DNA from 2 places in the Arthrobacter sp. sptzw42 genome. Region 2 is predicted to be linked to the other one. Evidence: predicted binding sites of a transcription regulator. Region 2 holds the regulator's gene; the other holds the start of a gene.
What was found. Region 2 encodes HrcA, which represses chaperone genes, less so after heat shock. Its sites were predicted from a motif close to TTNGCACTCGNNNNNNNCGAGTGCNAA; they were not measured.
Positions count from the first base shown of each region.

Region 1: the regulator HrcA is predicted to act here: its motif matches at 6,591-6,617, upstream of AC5RT4_RS08735 (FmdB family zinc ribbon protein).

Region 1 is NZ_JBNHEX010000005.1:206,201-215,265, reverse strand. Features, by position in the region: gene guaA (glutamine-hydrolyzing GMP synthase) at 1-1,165, shown strand, start outside; gene AC5RT4_RS08745 (AAA family ATPase) at 1,296-5,417, shown strand; gene cpaB (Flp pilus assembly protein CpaB) at 5,449-6,174, opposite strand; gene AC5RT4_RS08735 (FmdB family zinc ribbon protein) at 6,265-6,537, opposite strand; gene AC5RT4_RS08730 (5-formyltetrahydrofolate cyclo-ligase) at 6,651-7,271, opposite strand; gene galU (UTP--glucose-1-phosphate uridylyltransferase GalU) at 7,380-8,285, shown strand; gene AC5RT4_RS08720 (GNAT family N-acetyltransferase) at 8,290-8,910, shown strand; gene AC5RT4_RS08715 (hypothetical protein) at 8,992-9,065, shown strand, end outside.
Region 2 is NZ_JBNHEX010000002.1:218,041-227,105, reverse strand. Features, by position in the region: gene hemW (radical SAM family heme chaperone HemW) at 1-986, shown strand, start outside; gene AC5RT4_RS03130 (hypothetical protein) at 1,143-1,445, shown strand; gene AC5RT4_RS03125 (2'-5' RNA ligase family protein) at 1,442-1,954, opposite strand; gene AC5RT4_RS03120 (DUF4870 domain-containing protein) at 2,019-2,438, opposite strand; gene AC5RT4_RS03115 (DUF3097 domain-containing protein) at 2,599-3,453, opposite strand; gene hrcA (heat-inducible transcriptional repressor HrcA) at 3,628-4,641, shown strand; gene dnaJ (molecular chaperone DnaJ) at 4,721-5,848, shown strand; gene AC5RT4_RS03100 (16S rRNA (uracil(1498)-N(3))-methyltransferase) at 5,851-6,633, shown strand; gene AC5RT4_RS03095 (GerMN domain-containing protein) at 6,653-7,603, opposite strand; gene AC5RT4_RS03090 (PhoH family protein) at 7,963-9,051, shown strand; gene ybeY (rRNA maturation RNase YbeY) at 9,048-9,065, shown strand, end outside.

The DNA of each region.
Region 1 (9,065 bases), on a different contig from region 2:
CTCCGTCCACACGGCGCCGGACGGCTTCGAAGTCCTTGCCACGACCGCCGGCGCTGAAGTGGCTGCCTTCGCCAACGAGGAAAAGGGCCTGTTCGGCGTGCAGTGGCACCCCGAAGTCAAGCACTCCGCCTACGGCCAGCAGGTCCTGGAAAACTTCCTTTTCAAGGGCGCCCGGCTGGAACCGAACTGGACCACGGGCAATATCCTTGAGGAGCAGGTGGAGCGCATCCGCAAGCAGATCGGCGACGCCCGGGTCATCTGCGGCCTGTCCGGCGGCGTTGACTCCGCCGTCGCCGCTGCCCTCGTTCAGCGCGCCGTCGGCGACCAGCTCACCTGCGTCTTTGTGGACCACGGACTGCTGCGCGAAGGCGAGGCCGAGCAGGTGGAGCGCGACTTCGTAGCTGCCACCGGCGTGAAGCTCTACGTCGCCAACGAGCAGGAACGGTTCCTGTCCGCCCTGGCCGGCGTCAGCGATCCGGAAACCAAACGCAAGATCATTGGCCGCGAGTTCATCCGCGCCTTTGAAGAGGCGGAACTGGCCATCATCGCCGAGGCAGCCGCCCACGGCGAGAAGATCAAGTTCCTGGTCCAGGGCACGCTGTACCCGGACGTCGTCGAATCCGGCGGCGGTGAAGGTGCCGCGAACATCAAGAGCCACCACAACGTGGGCGGCCTGCCTGAGGACCTGCAGTTCGAGCTCGTGGAGCCGCTGCGGGCCCTCTTCAAGGACGAGGTCCGTGCCGTTGGCGCCCAGCTGGGACTGCCGCAGGAGATCGTCGGCCGCCAGCCCTTCCCCGGGCCGGGACTCGGAATCCGCATCGTAGGCGAGGTCAGCAAGGAACGGCTTGACCTGCTGCGCAAGGCGGACGCCATTGCCCGTGCCGAGCTCACAGCTGCCGGCCTGGACAACGAGGTATGGCAGATGCCGGTGGTCCTGCTGGCCGACGTCCGCAGCGTCGGCGTCATGGGTGACGGCCGCACGTACGGCCACCCCATTGTCCTTCGTCCCGTTTCCTCCGAAGACGCCATGACCGCGGACTGGTCACGGCTGCCGTACGAGCTCCTCGCCCGGATCTCCAACCGCATCACGAACGAGGTGGAGGGTGTCAACCGGGTAGTGCTCGACGTCACCAGCAAGCCGCCGGGAACCATCGAGTGGGAATAGCAACATGAAGTGGCCGGCCTCCGACGAAGGAGGCCGGCCACTTCCGTTTCCGCCGCGAAAATCCCGCAATTTGGCTGCTCCAGTGTTGCGGTCTCTCAGTCCGGGCATGGAAGCGGCTACGCTCGAATCTATGCCGGTATGGTCCAGGGCGTCACGTGCAAACGCAGAAAAGAAGGCAGAAGTGTCAGTTGGTCAAGGCCACCCGGAAGGCTCCGAGGAGCTCCGCAAATGGCTCTCCGGGCTCAAGCCCGTCACCGGTGCGGATACGATGCTGCGCTTCACCAAGACCCCCGAGGGTTCCATCGACCTGACGCACGCCCACCCGTCCGGCCTCGCACAGCTCATGGCCGGCCGGAAGACCCGGCTCTCCACGCTGATCCGGGAACGCCAGCAGTACGTCGTCGCAGCCAGGGCTTCGCGCAACATCCGGTCCAAGATATTTGAGCTTGCCAACGACCGCGGAATTGATGCCGGCTATTTTTCTGCCGGCACGGTGGTATGGACTTCTGCCGTGGGCGGCAAGCCGCAGCGCATCTCGGCTCCGGTCATGCTCACGGCCATCTCCCTCACTGTCCGCCCGGGTGAGGATGACTACGAACTGCAGCTGACCGAGCAGGCACACATCAACCCGGCCCTGGTACGGCACCTGAAGAACACCCACGGTATTGTCTTCGACGTCAATGCCGTCACCCGGCTCGCCTACGGCACAGCCCGCTTCGATCCGCAGCCGGTCCTGGACAAGCTGGCAACGCTCATCCGGCCCATCCATGGCGCAGAGGCCCAGCACAACCTGCTCGTTTCAACCTTTGCCGACCTCTCCGGCAACCTGGACGACCCCTGGATCAACGACTCCAACCCCCTGGTGTCCGCCCTGGCCACTGCTGCCGGCGGTGAAGTGGTGGACTTCGATGAGCCGGACCCGTCCCGCTTTCCCTCGCTGGACAGCAGGCACCCCCGCGACGAGATGCTCCTGCTGGACGCAGATACTGACCAGCAGTACGTGATCGACGCAGCCCGTGCCGGGGATTCCCTGGTAGTCAGCAGCCCTCCGGGCACCGGCCAGACCCAGACGGCCATCAACACCATCGGGGCGCTGGTGGATGCCGGGAAGACGGTCCTGGTAGTAGGGGACCGCCGTGCCAGCCTCAACGAGATTTCGGGCCAGCTCGAAGGCCTGGGCCTTGACTCCATCCTGTTCCAGCTGTCCGGGAACGTTACCCCGCAGCAGCTCAAGGGCCAGCTGGTACGGGCGATCGTCCGGAACGAAAAGTCCCTCGAACCCCAGCTCGGAAACCTGCACGACACCCTGACGGAGCACCGTCACGCACTCATGGACCATGTGGCATCACTGCACAACGTCCGCCAGCGCTGGGGCTGTTCGCCGTACGAAGCCATGCAGTCGCTCGCTGAGCTGACCTCGATCCACCCTGCCCCCGCCACCACCGTACGGCTCAAGCGCAGTGTCCTGGACAACATCAGGGACCGGGAGGAGCTTGCCGGCAGGCTCCGGCGTGCCGCCGAGCTGGGCAGCTTCAGCAAGGCGTCCACCACCAGCCCCTGGCACGGCGCGCGCCTCCTGACCCGCAAGGAGACGGAGGAAGCCCAGGACCTGGTCCGGTCCGTGGAGAAAAGCCTCCCTGACCTGCGCGAACGCATGAACGCAGTGGCGGAGCATGCGGAAATCCGGCTCGGCGCCACCTTCGCCGAGTGGGGCCAACAGCTCGAACTCCTCGTAGCCGTCCGCGGAAGTTTGGACAAGTTCACCCCGGACATCTTTGACCGGCCGGTCACTGACCTTATTTCTGCCACGGCACCGTCAGCCTGGCGGCGTGAGCGGGGCATCGAAATGACCGCCATGCAGCGGTCGCGGCTGCGCAGGGTGGCCAAGGAGTACGTCCGGCCCGGCGTGCACATCGCCGATCTCCACAGTTCGCTGGTCCTCGTGCAGGAACAGCGTGTCCTCTGGGCCGGCTATGCCACCACGCAGCGCCACCCGGCTGTGCCGTCCGGCCTTGCCGAGATCAACGTGATGTACCGTGCCCTGGAGCGTGAACTCACTCAACTGGGCGAGGCGCTCAGGCACACGGAGGCGGGCGGCGCGCTGTCCACGGCCCGCTACGAAGAGCTGATGGAACGCCTGGAACGGCTGGTCGCTGACGCAGAGACCCTCAAGACGCTGCCGGAGCGCACCCTCCTGGTGGAGAACATGCGCGAGCACGGGCTGGGGGAGCTCCTGGCGGACCTGGCGGAACGCGAGGTTCCAGCAGGATCAGTCGCATCGGAACTTGACCTCGCCTGGTGGCAGTCGGCGCTCGAAGCGATGATCAGCGGGGACGACTACCTCGCAATGTCCGACGGCGACGCCCTGCGGCAGCTGGAGGCCGAGTACAGGCTGGCGGACAACGCGCATATTGCCAGCGGCGCAGCGCGGCTTCGCTGGGACCTGGCCGAAAGGTGGCGGGCCGGCATCGCCGCCCACCCCCGGCAGGCGGACCTGCTGCGCAGCCTGCTCAAGGATGGCCGGGTGTCGCTGCCCGCGCTGACGGCGCAGGCCCCGGACCTGATCGGCACCCTCGTTCCCGTCTGGTCCGTCAGCCCCTACCTGATGACCGGCCTCCTTCCCGCCGAACAGCACTTCGACGCGGTAGTCATCCTCGACTCCGAAGCCACGTCCCTCCAGGCCGTGCTGCCGTCCATTGCCCGCGCGCGCCAGGTCATTGCCTTCGGCGACGCCAAGATCGCGAGCCCGCGGACCTTCACTGTGGGCGTGGAGCGGCTGGCAGCAGGGGAGACGGCGCACCAGCGCGTGGAGAGTGCCTTCGGGGCGCTCTCGGAAGTGCTGCCGGTGTGGCGGCTCAACTTCGTCTACCGCGCGGTGGACGAGGACCTCGTCCTCCAACTCAGCAAGAACTTTTACGACGGCGCCCTGCGCCGCCTTCCGGAGGGCCAGTCGGCTACCGGCCTGGACCGGTCACTGCTGGTGGAGTACCTGCCGGACGGCACCGGCCTGCCGAGCGCCGACCACGAGGGCGTCGAGTCCGTAGTGGCCGAGGTCAACCGTGTGGTGCAGCTGGTCTTCGAACACGCCCGCACGCGGCCGCGCACGTCCCTTGCAGTGGTCACAGCCAGCCTTCGCCATGCTGCCCGGATCGGGGAGTCCATCCGGCTTCAGCTGCCTAACCATCCGGGCCTTGCAAGCTTCTTTGGTGCCGGACCCGAATCCTTCCGCGTGGTTGACCTGGAACGTGCCCAGGGCCTGGTCCGGGACCATGTCATTTTCTCGCCCGGCTTCGGACGGACCCCGCACGGCCGCGCCCTGCACAACTTCGGTCCGCTTTCCGCTGAAGGCGGCCGGGAGAAATTCGCCCTGGCGATGACACGGGCCCGCCGGTCCATACACGTCCTGACATGCTTCCGGCCGGAGGACCTGGACCATACCCGGCTGACACACGGCGCGGTGGACCTGTACTCCCTGCTGGACCGCGAGATCTCGGGGAACACGGATCTGGGAACCCCTGCTTCCCGCGCGGCGGCCAGCGAACAGGCACTTGGCGCGGATCCCCTGGTCGCTGACCTGGGGGACCGGCTGCGGGCACGCGGTGCGCGGGTCTGGCACCAGTATGACGGTGCCATCGACGTTGTGGCGGCAGCGGATCCATTGAGCACCATGGGCCGGGACGAGACCGACTTGCCGTGGCCGGTTGCCATCGAGTCCGACGGTACCGAGCAGTACCGCACCATGAGCGTGCGCGAACGAAGCCGGCTGCGGCCGCAACTCCTGGAGCGGCTGGGATGGCGGTACATGCCGCTGTGGACAATCGAGGTTTTCACTGATCCGTCAGCCTGTGCCGACCGGATTGCCGGCTACCTGGGACTTGAGCGGGTGGTGCTTCCCGGGCGGACGGCACCCTCAACAGGATTCCTTGACGACGATGTGGACCAGGCGCTGAATGGTATCGACGCCGGGGAACAGGCACGCCCCCGGCCGCAGGACAAAGAATTGGACAGCAAGGAGGCGGTCTCCGTGGCCCCTGAAGAGAACAACAACGCAGCTGGGGACGCGCAGTCCGTCCCCGTTGACCCGGCTCCGGAAGACGAACAGGATCAAGAGCAGGGCAAGGACCAGGCGCAGGGCGCGACGCAAGGCATTCTGCCGACGAAAGCCTCGGAAGATGACCCGAGGCGCTGGGGCGATGCCGACGACGATCACGATGCCTGGCTGAAGGAACAGAAGCCGCCGCACTGGGGCTGATCGACCGGGGCCGGCCATGCTTCCGCGGTGGCTAGGGCCCAACGAGGACGAAAAACAGCTTGCCCTGGGTGGAAGCGCCGGCCAGCCGTGCAGCCTGCTCGGCGCTGGCGGCCACCACGATGAGCCCGTCCGTCTCCGCCGTGCCCAGCCACTGCCCGCTCCCGCCGCCCTTGCCGGAGGTCCACAACACCGGCACAGCCGTAGCCAGGACTTCGGACGGTGCCAACTGGTCGAAGCCGTTGCCCGCCGTCAGCACCACGTTCACCAGCTGGCCCGGCGAGACGAGCTGGATGGACGACGGATCAGCCATGCGCAGCGGAACTGCTGCTGAGCCCGGCGGCGTGCCGGCCAAAAGCCCGGGACCCAGCAGCTGGGCGTCCGTCAGCAGCTGTCCTTTGCGCAGCGGAGCCGCCAGCTGCTTGCCGGCCAACCCGCTTTCGTTGTCCAGGAAACCTGCGGCCATCATGGCCGGCGGCACCTGAACCTGCGCTAGATCTGCCGGTGCCATTGTTGAACCGGCGGGAAGATCCCTGGCAGCGGCCAGGGCAGTGACAGTGTGGACGGGCGCGGGGGTGAGCTGGTGGACGGTGATGGAAGCCGCTCCACACAGCAGCAACGCCGCAGCAAGCCGCCGGTTCCGGCTCAGCCACCTGCCGAACCAGGCCGCGACCGACCTGCGGCCGGAGCTGACAGGACGCCGAGGGGTGCGCGGATGACGTGAGGCAGCGCGGCCGGGGCCAAGAAGGTTAAAAGGCATGCGCCTACGCTACGGCTGCGGGAATGACCGCAACAGGAGCGCGGAGCGCTATGTGGACAAGCCGGTCCGGCCGGCGTCGAATGGCCTTGCTTAGCTGGCTGCGGCCGCCGGAGCGGACGCGGCAGGCGCCGCAGCGGGAGCGGGCGTTGCAGCCGCGGGGGCCGGCGAGACCGTGCTTCCCTTCGAGTCCCGGGAATCAGTGCGGTAGAAGCCGGAGCCCTTGAACACAACACCCACGCTGTTGAACTTCTTGCGCAGCGTCCCCTGGCATTCGGGGCACGAGGTCAGCGTGCTGTCCGAAAACGACTGGACGATATCGAAGGCATGGCCGCAATCCTTGCAGGCGTACGCATACGTTGGCACTGGTGCTCCTCCTCTTGGGCAAACGAGAGGTCCCGTGCTGCGCGGTCATACCGTTAGCAGTCGCAGGGCCTGAGTGCTAATTCTATCATCTCCGCAACAACGCGCTGCGGGACCTAGTGGTGCCCGTTGAGCTGCCGGAACCCGGAAGGTGCCAGGACGGCAGGGACGGGGCGGTCGAACTCCTCCTCCGGGATTTCACCGACGGGGAGCAATTCTTCGTCATAGATAACGGCCGCGAGCGGAATATCCTTCCCCGCTGTTGCCAGATGCCCCAGAAACTTGTCGTAGTACCCCCCGCCTTGCCCAACCCGGTTGCCGGCAAGGTCGACGGCGGTGGCCGGGATGAAAAGGGCGGCGGCGGTTCCTGCCACATCGGGTCCATGCCGGTCGCCGATCGGTTCCAGGATGGGCGCGTACCGGCTCTGCTCAAAACCGGCGTCCGGGTTCCAGAAGACCCACGCCAGTTCCCGCCCGGGTTCGCACACCGGGAGCAGGACCCGGTGGCCGTTGGTGTGGAGTGCGTCGATCAACGGAAGGGTGGGCGGTTCCACGCCGACCCCAAAGTAAACGCAGAACGTGGCAGGAGCTCCACCGGCCAGTGAGGCGGCCCAATCCACGCCATGGCGGGCGATTCCTGTCCCTGCGGCTTCCAATTGCTGCGGGGTCAAGGCTGCCCGCCGCAGACGGTGTGCGGTACGGATCCTGGTCTTGGTTGCCTTCGCATCCTCAAGCACGCTGTACTCCTCCATCGCTCGCCGTTCGGCGGTAGGTCTGTGCCGCAGGGGCTGCCCCCGGCCGTTCAATGATTACTGAATGCTTGACGCTGACGTTAGATTAGTCGGGTGACTACCAGTAACCCGAGAGTTCGCAAAGCCGTTATCCCCGCTGCCGGACTCGGCACCAGGTTCCTGCCTGCCACCAAGGCCATGCCCAAGGAAATGCTTCCGGTCGTGGACAAGCCTGCCATCCAGTACGTCGTTGAGGAAGCCGTGAACGTGGGCCTGAACGATGTCCTGATGATTACCGGGCGGAACAAGCGGGCCCTGGAAGACCACTTTGACAGGGTGCCGGCGCTCGAATCCACCCTGGAGGACAAGGGCGACACGGCGAAGCTTGCGTCCATCCAGGCCGCCAGCAACCTCGGCGACATCCACTACGTCCGCCAGGGCGACCCGAACGGCCTGGGCCATGCCGTGCTGCGTGCAAGGCAGCACGTGGGCAACGAAGCCTTCGCCGTCCTCCTGGGCGACGACCTCATCGACGCCCGCGACGAACTCCTCAGCACCATGATCGAGGTGCAGGCGAAAACGGGAGGGTCCGTCATCGCGCTCATCGAGGTGGACCCGTCCCAGATCAGCGCCTACGGCTGTGCCGATATTGCAGAGATCGACGGCGAGGGCTTTGTCCGCGTCAACCGCCTCGTGGAGAAACCCTCCGCCGAGGAAGCCCCTTCCAACCTTGCAGTCATTGGCCGCTACGTGCTGCACCCCGCCGTCTTTGACGTCCTCGAACGCACCGGACCTGGCCGTGGCGGCGAAATCCAGCTCACTGATGCCCTGCAGGAGCTCGCGTCCGGCGACGGCGAGGGGCAAGGCGTCTACGGCGTTGTCTTCCGGGGACGCCGCTACGATACGGGCGACAAGCTGAGCTACCTCAAGGCCTGCGTCCAGCTCGCCATCGACAGCGAAGACCTCGGTCCGGGCCTGCGGGAGTGGCTGCCGGGCTTCACCGCCGGCCTGTCCAAGTAGCACCGTGCGGCCCGGCCCCATCTGGCCCGTGACCCTGGAGTGCGGCGACCTGGTCCTGAGGCCCATCAGGTACCGCGACAAAAAGGAGTGGACGGAAGTCCGGGCCCGGAACAGTGAATGGCTGGCGCCATGGGAAGCTTCCAACCCGGACCCGGCCGGAGGCCTCCCTGATTACCGGCAAATGGTCCGTTCGCTGAACTCGCAGGCGGCCCAGTCGACGGCCCTTCCCTTTGTCATCACGGAGAGGGGTCCCGCCAGCAGGAACCCTGCGATCGTGGGTCAGTTGACTGTTTCCTCAATAGTCTGGGGATCGGCCATGATGGCGACACTCGGGTACTGGGTGGACCAGTCGCGGGCGGGGCAGGGGATAGCGCCCACTTCCGTGGCCCTGGTGACCGACCACTGCTTCCGCGCCCTGGGGCTGCACCGAATGGAAATCAACATCCGGCCGGAGAACGGTCCCAGCCTGCGGGTAGTTGAGAAGCTTGGTTTCCGGGATGAGGGTTACCGGCCGCGCTATCTGCACATCAACGGCCAGTGGGCGGACCACCGGTCTTTTGCCTTGACCTCAGAGGAAGTTCCGGAGGGATTGCTGCACCGCTGGCTTGCCTCCAGGCCGTCATAAATCCAATGATTTGTCGGCCGCTCCACGACACACCGCGGCCAATGCGGCTGCAGCCGACATGATGCTCATACGGTTTTGAGTGTGGACTTCCCCCTTAGCAGCTCAGTGATCCTTGTGGTTGCCGTTGTGCTCTGGATTGTATGGGTTGCCCCTTA
Region 2 (9,065 bases):
AATCCGGCCTGCCTCCCAGGAAGCTGAGCACGGTGTTCTTCGGAGGGGGCACGCCCACCCTGCTCCCCGCAGAGGATCTTGCCCTGATCCTCCGCCGCGCCATAGACCACTGGGGAATTGAAAACGGCGCCGAGGTCACCACGGAGGCGAACCCCGATTCGGTCACGCCGGAATCCCTCGCCATCCTCAAGGAGGCCGGCTTCACCCGGATCTCCTTCGGCATGCAGTCCGCCGTTCCGCACGTCCTCAAGGTGCTGGACCGCACGCACTCGCCCGCCAGGGTCCCGCAGGTGGTCCAGTGGGCCCGCGAGGCCGGGCTCGCCGTCAGCCTGGACCTGATCTACGGAACGCCGGGGGAGTCGCTGGCGGACTGGAGGTGCTCCCTGGAGACAGCACTGTCCTACGGGCCCGACCACATCAGCGCCTACGCGCTGATCGTGGAGGACGGTACCAAGCTCGCTGCCCAGATCCGCCGCGGTGAGGTACCGGGAATCGACGACGACGACCACGCCGACAAGTATGAGCTCGCCGACCAGCTGATCACCGAAGCCGGCCTCGGCTGGTACGAGGTCAGCAACTGGGCCCGCACCCCGGAGCAGGCGTGCCGGCACAACCTGGCCTACTGGCGCGGTGATGACTGGTGGGGGATCGGACCCGGCGCGCATTCGCACGTGGGGGGAGTCCGCTGGTGGAACGTCAAGCATCCCGCCGCGTATGCAGGCCGTCTGGCGCAGGGTCTTTCGCCTGCCGCCGGCAGGGAAACGCTTGACCCGGAAACCCGGAACGTGGAACGGGTGATGCTCGAGGCCCGCCTGCAGGCCGGCCTGGAGGTTTCCGCCCTCGGTGCCGAAGGCCGCCACCAGGTCGCAGGCCTGATCGCCGACGGCCTGGTGGAGCCGGCCGCAGCCTTCCGGGGACGCCTCGTCCTCACCCTCAAGGGCAGGCTGCTGGCCGACGCGGTGGTCCGCCGCGTACTGCCTGACTGATGCGCGGCCTCCCGCAGTCCGGGGGTTAAGCCTATGATGTGCACAGCAACGAAGAGTCTGGGGGAGGACGTGGGAAGCAAGAGGGCCATTTTGCTCGTGCCCGACCGGGAGGAATGGGAAAGTCAGTTCAGACGGTACGCGCAAAGGCGTAAGCGCGTGGGGGCCTGGATAGGAATTGCGATCGGTGGACCGCTTTTGGCAGGATCTCTCTACTTAACCGGGCTGCTCTACCCTCTGCTCCGGGGAGACATCGCGGCCGGCCACCCCAGCTACGACTCCTACAGGACTGCAGCGGCCACCGCACTCCTCGTTGTTGTTGCTGCTTTGGTGCTTTACGCGGGGTCCAGCATCATGTTCAGCCGCTGGCTCAGGAAAACCCACGTACTTCTGGGCTTCAACCCCGATGGTTCCTTCGCGGAAGTCCGCTGTGCCCTCACTCCCGACAGTACGAATTCCTAATCCGCAGGACGGCCGCCCAGGGACGTGATGGTACGGGTGGAACTGTCCCAAAGACGGGCCTCGACGCACTGACCCTCAGTCCTGGCCCCCAGGGCATCCAGGGCCGCCCCGAGCCGGTGCCCGGGTAACCTGCGGGCAAGGGTGACGTGCGGCGTCCAGGCATTCGGAAGGGTGTTTTCGTAGGCGCCGGTACACCGCTGATGCAGCCGGGCGTGAAGTTGGAGTAGATCCGCCGCCGGCACAACCAAGCGCGCCAGAACGTATTTGCCGGCCCCGGCAGGAAAGACCACCAGGCCTGAAAACCTGATACTGAACGGCAGCCCGCTCCACAGGTCATGGATGTCCGGCCCAACATCGAGCAGGTTGCCTGCGGCCAGTGTGATGTGTGGCCTGTTGCTGGGGGAGGTGTGCGAGGCGAGGCTCGGCAGGCCGGCTTCCGAGAGCGTGGCCCAATCAGTCCTGATGGAAGAATCCGTGGATTCCCCGAAGGTCAACTCGACGCTGCGCATTTCCCCATCATGCCTGACGGACGCAGATGCTATGGCTTTTACCCTGGCGCAGAGCCCGGTTGCGTTACTTGATCCAGCGCAGGTTGTACGGGTAGCGGTGCGGCTGGCCGCGGTTGACATGGATTCCGGCAGCCACCGAAAAGCAGGTCAGACCAATCCAGATCAGGGTGGCGATAACGGCAAAAATGTTGCCGATCACCGGCACGAAGACCAGGATGTTGGCAACCACTGCGGCGATGGTGGGCGGCAGGCTGAAGTTCAGCGCCTCCTTTGACTCCTGCGCAGTGAACGGGCCGCGGTCACGGAAGATCAGGTAGATCAGGAGCGAAGGAACGCAGCCCAAGATGCCGCCGAAGTGGGCCAGCGTGGCCCACTGGCGGTCTTCGCTGGCTGTCAGGGGCAGGGCATTCGCCGGAACGCCGTGGTACTCCGAACGGGCCTGGCCCACCGGGCTGTCCCTGTGATCGCGTGCATTTTCTGCCACAGTCTGTTCCTTCTGGAGTGCAATGGTGCTGACTAAGAATGCCATGCCTGCTGACGGTCCTGCGATCGGCAGGCACCGCAGTACCAAGAATACTGGGTGCAACGCCGATGCCCGACCCTATCCGCCTTCCGGCAGCGCGACAGCCCGGCCCGCGGCGGGCTCAGGGGACGGTGAGGAAATCGATGACTTCCTCCACCCTCCCCAGCAGCGACGCCTCCAGATCGGCGTAGCTGCGGACGGCGCCCAGCAGCTTCTGCCACCCGAGGCCGATGTCCTCTTTGGTCTCGTGAGGCCAGCCGAAGGCGGACAGGATGCCGGTTTTCCAGTCCTGCCCGCGCGGCACCACCGGCCATTTCTCGATTCCCAGCACAGCCGGGCGGATTGCCTGCCACACGTCAACGTAGGGGTGCCCCACAATCAGCACATTGCCTGCAGCGCCGGGACAGGACATCACGGATTCGGCAATGCGCGACTCCTTTGAGTCGGGCACCAGGTGGTCCACGAGCACCCCCAGGCGCCTGGCCGGGCCCGGCTTAAAATCGGCCACAGCGGCAGCGAGGTCATCAATGCCGTGGAGGGGTTCGACGACGATGCCCTCCACCCGAAGGTCATCGCCCCACACCTTCTCGACGAGCTCGGCGTCGTGCTTTCCCTCCACCCAGATGCGGCTCGCCTTGGCAACCTGGGCCCGCTGCCCAGCCACCCGGACAGAACCCGACGCCGTCCTGCCGGCCGCGGCCCCGGAGCCGGCGGCCGGCCGCGGGGACGGGGGCATCAGCCGGATTGCCTGCCCTTCAAGGAGGAACCCGAAACCCAGCCGGAAGGACCGGGACTTGCCGCGGCGGTCTTCCAGGGCCACCACATGCATCCCACCCGATTTCTCTACCCGGGTTACCGCGCCCACCCAGCCGGACTGGACATCCTCCAGCACCATGCCCCGCTCCACGGGTACTTCAGGCAGTTGCGTCCGGGCAGGTGCGGACAGGTCCTGGGCTCCCCAGTTCTGGTAATGCATGGAATCACTCGCCTCGTGCTGGATGGTGGCCCGAAATTTCGCCTGGAGCGGTACCAATGCTAACAACGGGGCGAGTCATAATAGACTGTTAGCACTTGGGCATGTCGAGTGCTAACCCCTGGAGAGATACGGTGCGGGCAGAACGTCTGCCCTGAACCTGGATGGAGGTGGAGTGTGAGCGAGCCGCGCAAACTGGAAGTATTGCGGGCCATAGTGGAGGACTACGTCCACTCCCGTGAGCCCGTCGGGTCCAAGGCCCTGGTGGAGCGGCACCATCTCGGTGTCTCCAGCGCAACCATCCGCAACGACATGGCAGCGCTTGAGGACGAAGGACTGATCACCGCACCGCACACCAGCGCAGGCCGTATCCCCACCGACAAGGGCTACCGGCTCTTCGTCGACCAGATTTCCGCAGTAAAGCCTTTGTCCCAGGCTGAGCGGCGTGCCATCCAGTCACTGCTCGAAGGCGCGGACGACCTTGACGACGTGCTGGAACGCACCGTCCGGCTCCTGTCCCAGCTGACAAACCAGGTGGCGGTGGTCCAGTACCCACACCTCAACCGGGCACTGGTCCGCCACATCGAATTCGTTCTCCTTGCCCCGCGGAAGGTGCTGGTGGTACTGATCGCCGACAGCGGCAAGGTTGAACAGCGGGTCATCGACGTCGGGCAGGACCTCGCGGATGATGCCATCGCTGCTTTGCGCGGCCGCTTCCTCGGATCGCTCGCCGGAACTCCCCTGGCGCAGCTCGGACAGTCCCTGCCCGCAGTGGTGTCCGGGGCTGCCCCCGGTCAACGCCAGGCAGCCCAGGCACTTGCGCACGGGCTGGAGGCCCTGGCCCACAGCAGCCGCGAAGACCGGATGGTGATGGCCGGCACAGCAAACCTTGCGCGGTCCAACGTTGATTTTCCGCTAAGCATCGGACCTGTGCTGGAGGCGCTCGAGGAGCAGGTGGTGATGCTGCGCCTGCTGAGCGAGATGGCGCAGGACCACCGCGGAGTTGCCGTGAGCATCGGGCGTGAAAACCCCTACGACGGCCTGGCGGAGGCATCCGTCGTGGCCACGGGCTACGGCCCGGACAGTGTCGCCAAAATCGGCGTGCTGGGTCCCACCAGGATGGATTACCCCACCACCATGGCGGCAGTGAGGGCTGTGGCCCGTTACCTGTCACGGATCCTGGGACCCTGACCGCAGTACAGCGCCCCTGGGCGCACAGCAGTGTATGCAGCACGACTGCAGGCAGAACAACAAGGAAGAGATACAAACTTTGAGCAGCCACTACGAAGTCCTTGGAGTCGCACCGGATGCCACCGGGGAAGAGATCAAGAAGGCCTACCGCAAGCTGGCCCGAACCCTTCACCCGGATGTGAATCCCGGTGAAGATGTTGCGGACCGCTTCAAGGCAGTAACCCACGCCTACGAGGTTCTCTCGGATCCCCAGAAGCGCCGGGTCTACGACACCACCGGCAACGAGAACGGCACGGACAACGGATTCGGCGGCGGGGCCTACGCCGGCCAGGGCTTCGCTTTCCAGGACATCTTCGACACCTTCTTCGGCGCAGGTGGCACCACGGGCCCCGCCTCAAGGGTCCGGCGCGGGCAGGATGCGCTCATCAGCGTCAGGATCGAGCTCCGCGACGCCGTATTTGGGGTCAACAAGAAGCTCGAAGTGGACACGGCAGTACTCTGCCCCACCTGTGAGGGCTCCTGCTGCCGGCCCGGAACCCATCCTGAGCGCTGCGATATCTGCGGCGGCAGCGGCCAGGTCCAGAGGGCTGTCCGCTCAATCCTGGGCCAGGTCATGACCGCCGCGCCCTGCGGCACCTGCGAAGGTTTTGGAACTGTTATCAAGGACCCCTGCAACGAGTGCAGCGGGCAGGGCCGGATTCGCAGCCGCCGTTCCCTGACCATCAAGGTTCCTGCCGGCGTCGCCACAGGGACACGCATCCAGCTGTCCGGCCAGGGCGAAGCCGGTCCCGCCGGCGGTCCCGCCGGCGACCTGTACGTGGAAATCCGCGTCAACAACGATGCCACCTATGTCCGGGAAGGCGACGACCTGCACGCCACCCTGAACATTCCCATGACGGCGGCTGCCCTGGGCACCGACGTAACCCTGGAAACCTTCGACGGGCCCCAGGAGATCGACGTGAAGGCCGGCACCCAGTCCGGCGAAATCATCACCCTGCGCGGACTGGGCGTCACCCATCTGCGCGGGTACGGCCGCGGCGACCTGAAGGTCCATCTCCAGGTGGAGACTCCCGCCAAGCTCGATGCGCAGCAGGAGGACCTGCTGCGGCAGTTGGCCAAACTTCGCGGCGAGCAGATCACCGATGGCAAACTTGCTGCCGGCGGCGGCATGTTCGCCAAGCTCCGGGACCGGCTCGGTAACCTGTAGCGGTGAGCAACCCCGTCTTTTTCACCGCGCCCGGGTCACTGGACCGGATGGTGCCGGCAGGGACTTTTGTCCTGGAAGGACCCGAGGCGCGGCACGCGGTCACCGTTAAGCGGCTGGCACCGGGTGAGCCGGTGGACATTGTGGACGGCGCCGGGACCCGGATGAGCGGCAAGGTCACAGCTGCTTCGCCTTCCATGCTCGAAGTGGCTTGTGACTCAGTGGTTGTTGAGCACCGGCCGGACATCCGGCTGGTGCTGGTCCAGGCGTTGGCCAAGGGCGACCGGGATGAGCTTGCCATTGAAACGGCCACCGAACTTGGCATCGACGCCGTCGTCCCCTGGCAGTCCGAGCGGTCCATCGTGCGCTGGAAAGGCGACCGTGCGGCCAAGGCGCACGCCAAGTGGCAGTCGGTTGTTTCCGCCGCCGCGAAACAGGCACGCCGCGCCTGGATCCCCGAGGTGCGGGCTGCCGTCGACACTGCCGGCCTTGCCAACGCCGTGGAGCAAGCGGGCCTTGCCGTTATCCTGCACGAAGATGCCGTGCGCCCCTTCCGGGCAGTCCTGGCGACGTGGCTCGAAACCGGGGCCGCGGACGGGGTGCGGGAAGTACTCCTGATCGTGGGGCCGGAGGGCGGCATCAGCCAGCGGGAAGTGACGAGGCTGTGCGGCCGGGGCGCCGTCACGGCTCTCCTGGGGCACCATGTGCTGCGTTCGTCAACTGCCGGACCCGCCGCCGTCGTCCTTGCCAGCGACGTCTTGGGCCGCTGGGCCGCGCCGGCTCTCTGAGCCGGGAACAACAGCAGGGCTAACGGACCTTGAAGCTCCGGGTGTCTTCGCTGCCGTCCTCTTGGCCTTCCGGGCTGGAGGTCTGGGCCACGCGCAACTCGAAGTCCCCCTCCGGCAGGTTAAGGGCCAGGGTGAATACGCCTGCCTGTGCCGGGTCCGCAGCTGCTGTTGTCTCACCGGTCAGGAAGGGGGTCTTGTTTCCATTATTTTCGGACCGCAGGATCTGCCAGCGCAGCTTGCCCCCCGGAACTGTGCTCCGGCCAGTGATCTTGACACTGCCGTTCGCCATCTCCACGTTCTCCTGGGGGTCGATGACCCACACGGGAGCCACCAGCCCCGCCGTCCGGGCCATCGGCGAGCCCAGCTGCACATGGTTAAAGGCGACGTAGTCGGTGTGGCCATCCACAAGAATCCGGACGCGGATCTGCTGCCCGGAATCAATTAACCCCGAACTCGCCGCCGCCGCGGTCGCGGTATAAACCAGCTGCTGAACCGCCCGGGCTGCCATATCGGCGTCAAGATTGCTGTTAAAGGCATCCTCCGACACATCCACGGTGATGACGTCCTTGCCGGAGATCGACGTAGCAAGCTCGCGGGGATTCTGCCACGGCGTAAAGAAGTCGGGATCCAGCGGTTTTTCGGACATCATGGCGCGGAGGGCGGCCGTCACCGGATTCTCCTGACCGGGAACCTCCCGGAATTCCCGATAGAGGAAGACGCTGCTGTTGCTGCGGCCGATCCAGTAGACGGGTGCTTTGTTGGAGGACTGTGTAGTCTCCAGGGGAGCGCTGGTGGATGGGGCACTGGATGTGGTTCCCGGGCTGGAGGACAGGAGGCCGGTGGGCGCTGGCCCCGGTTCGGCGATGCAGCCCGTCAGGGCAGGGACCACGAGCAGGAGACCGGCGAAGACCGTTGAACGGGCGCCGCTGAAGAGGTCACGGGCGCGGCGGGGCGCTGCGGTTTCCGGCACCTTGATTGCCCTGTCCTTTCCTGGTCGGATAGGCCGATCCCCGGTCGGCCATGGTGTTCCAGCAGCGGGCTGGATTTCCAGCATTGCACAGCCCCGGGGAGCAGATGCGCCGGGATGCGCCGGGCCGGCCAACTGCAACGGGAACGATATGAGGCCGATATGAAGTTGATACCTAATAACGGGAACAAGTGCTGTGCCCGTTCCGGAAAGCACCGGAAGCCCGGATGCGGTATGGGGCCAGGAGTGCCTGCTGGCGTAGGATGGAAGGTACTGCTGGAGGCAACGGCAACATCCGCCGCATACCAGCTGACAGCTACTGTTTCGACATCGAGGGGATCACAGGCCTGCGGGCCAGCACTATGACTGAATCAGCTAACGGAAAGCGCAGGCTTGTCACCGGCGAGGGCGCAGCGGGCGAATTTCCCCACACACTTCCCGGCGTCCGTACCGAAGTGGTCCTCTTCGACAATTCCGACCAGATGGTTCAATCGCTGGGCAGCCACGACGAGGCGCTGCGGTTCATCGAGGAGCAGTTCCCCGACGTCAATTTCCACGTCAGGGGAAACGAGCTCTCCATCAGCGGCCCGGCGGCGGATGTCCCGCGGATCATGCGGCTCCTGCACGAGGTCCGCGGACTCGTTGCCCGCGGTACTGTCATCAGCCCGGCCGTGCTGCAGCAGCTCGTCGCACTCCTGCGCACGCAGTCCATGCAGAACCCTGTGGATGTGCTGACCCACGACATCCTGTCCAGCCGCGGAAAGACCATCCGGCCGAAGACGCTGAACCAGAAGAACTACGTTGACGCCATCGACGCCAATACTGTCATCTTCGGAATCGGCCCCGCCGGAACGGGCAAGACCTACCTGGCCATGGCCAAAGCGGTGCAGGCACTGCAGCAGAAGGAAGTCAGCCGGATCATCCTGACCCGCCCGGCAGTCGAGGCGGGGGAGCGGCTTGGGTTCCTTCCCGGTACCTTGAGCGACAAGATCGATCCCTACCTGCGCCCGCTGTACGACGCCCTGCACGACATGATGGATCCGGAATCCATACCGCGGCTCATGGCAGCAGGCACCATCGAAGTGGCGCCGCTGGCCTATATGCGCGGCCGCACCCTCAACGATGCCTTCATCATCCTGGACGAGGCGCAGAACACCACGCCCGAGCAGATGAAGATGTTCCTCACCAGGCTTGGCTTCGGCTCCAAGATGGTGGTCACCGGCGACGTTACGCAGGTGGACCTGCCCTTCGGTACCCGGTCCGGGCTGCGCATCGTCGAAGAGATCCTGCAGGGCATCGAAGATGTGAACTTTTCGGTCCTGGACGCGGCCGACGTCGTCCGGCACCGCCTGGTGGGAGATATCGTGAACGCCTACAGCGTCTGGGATGACGTCCAGCGGAACCGGGTCAAGCATTCGGCAAACCGGGAAAAACGTGGGGAGCACGCGTGAGCATCGAGGTGAAC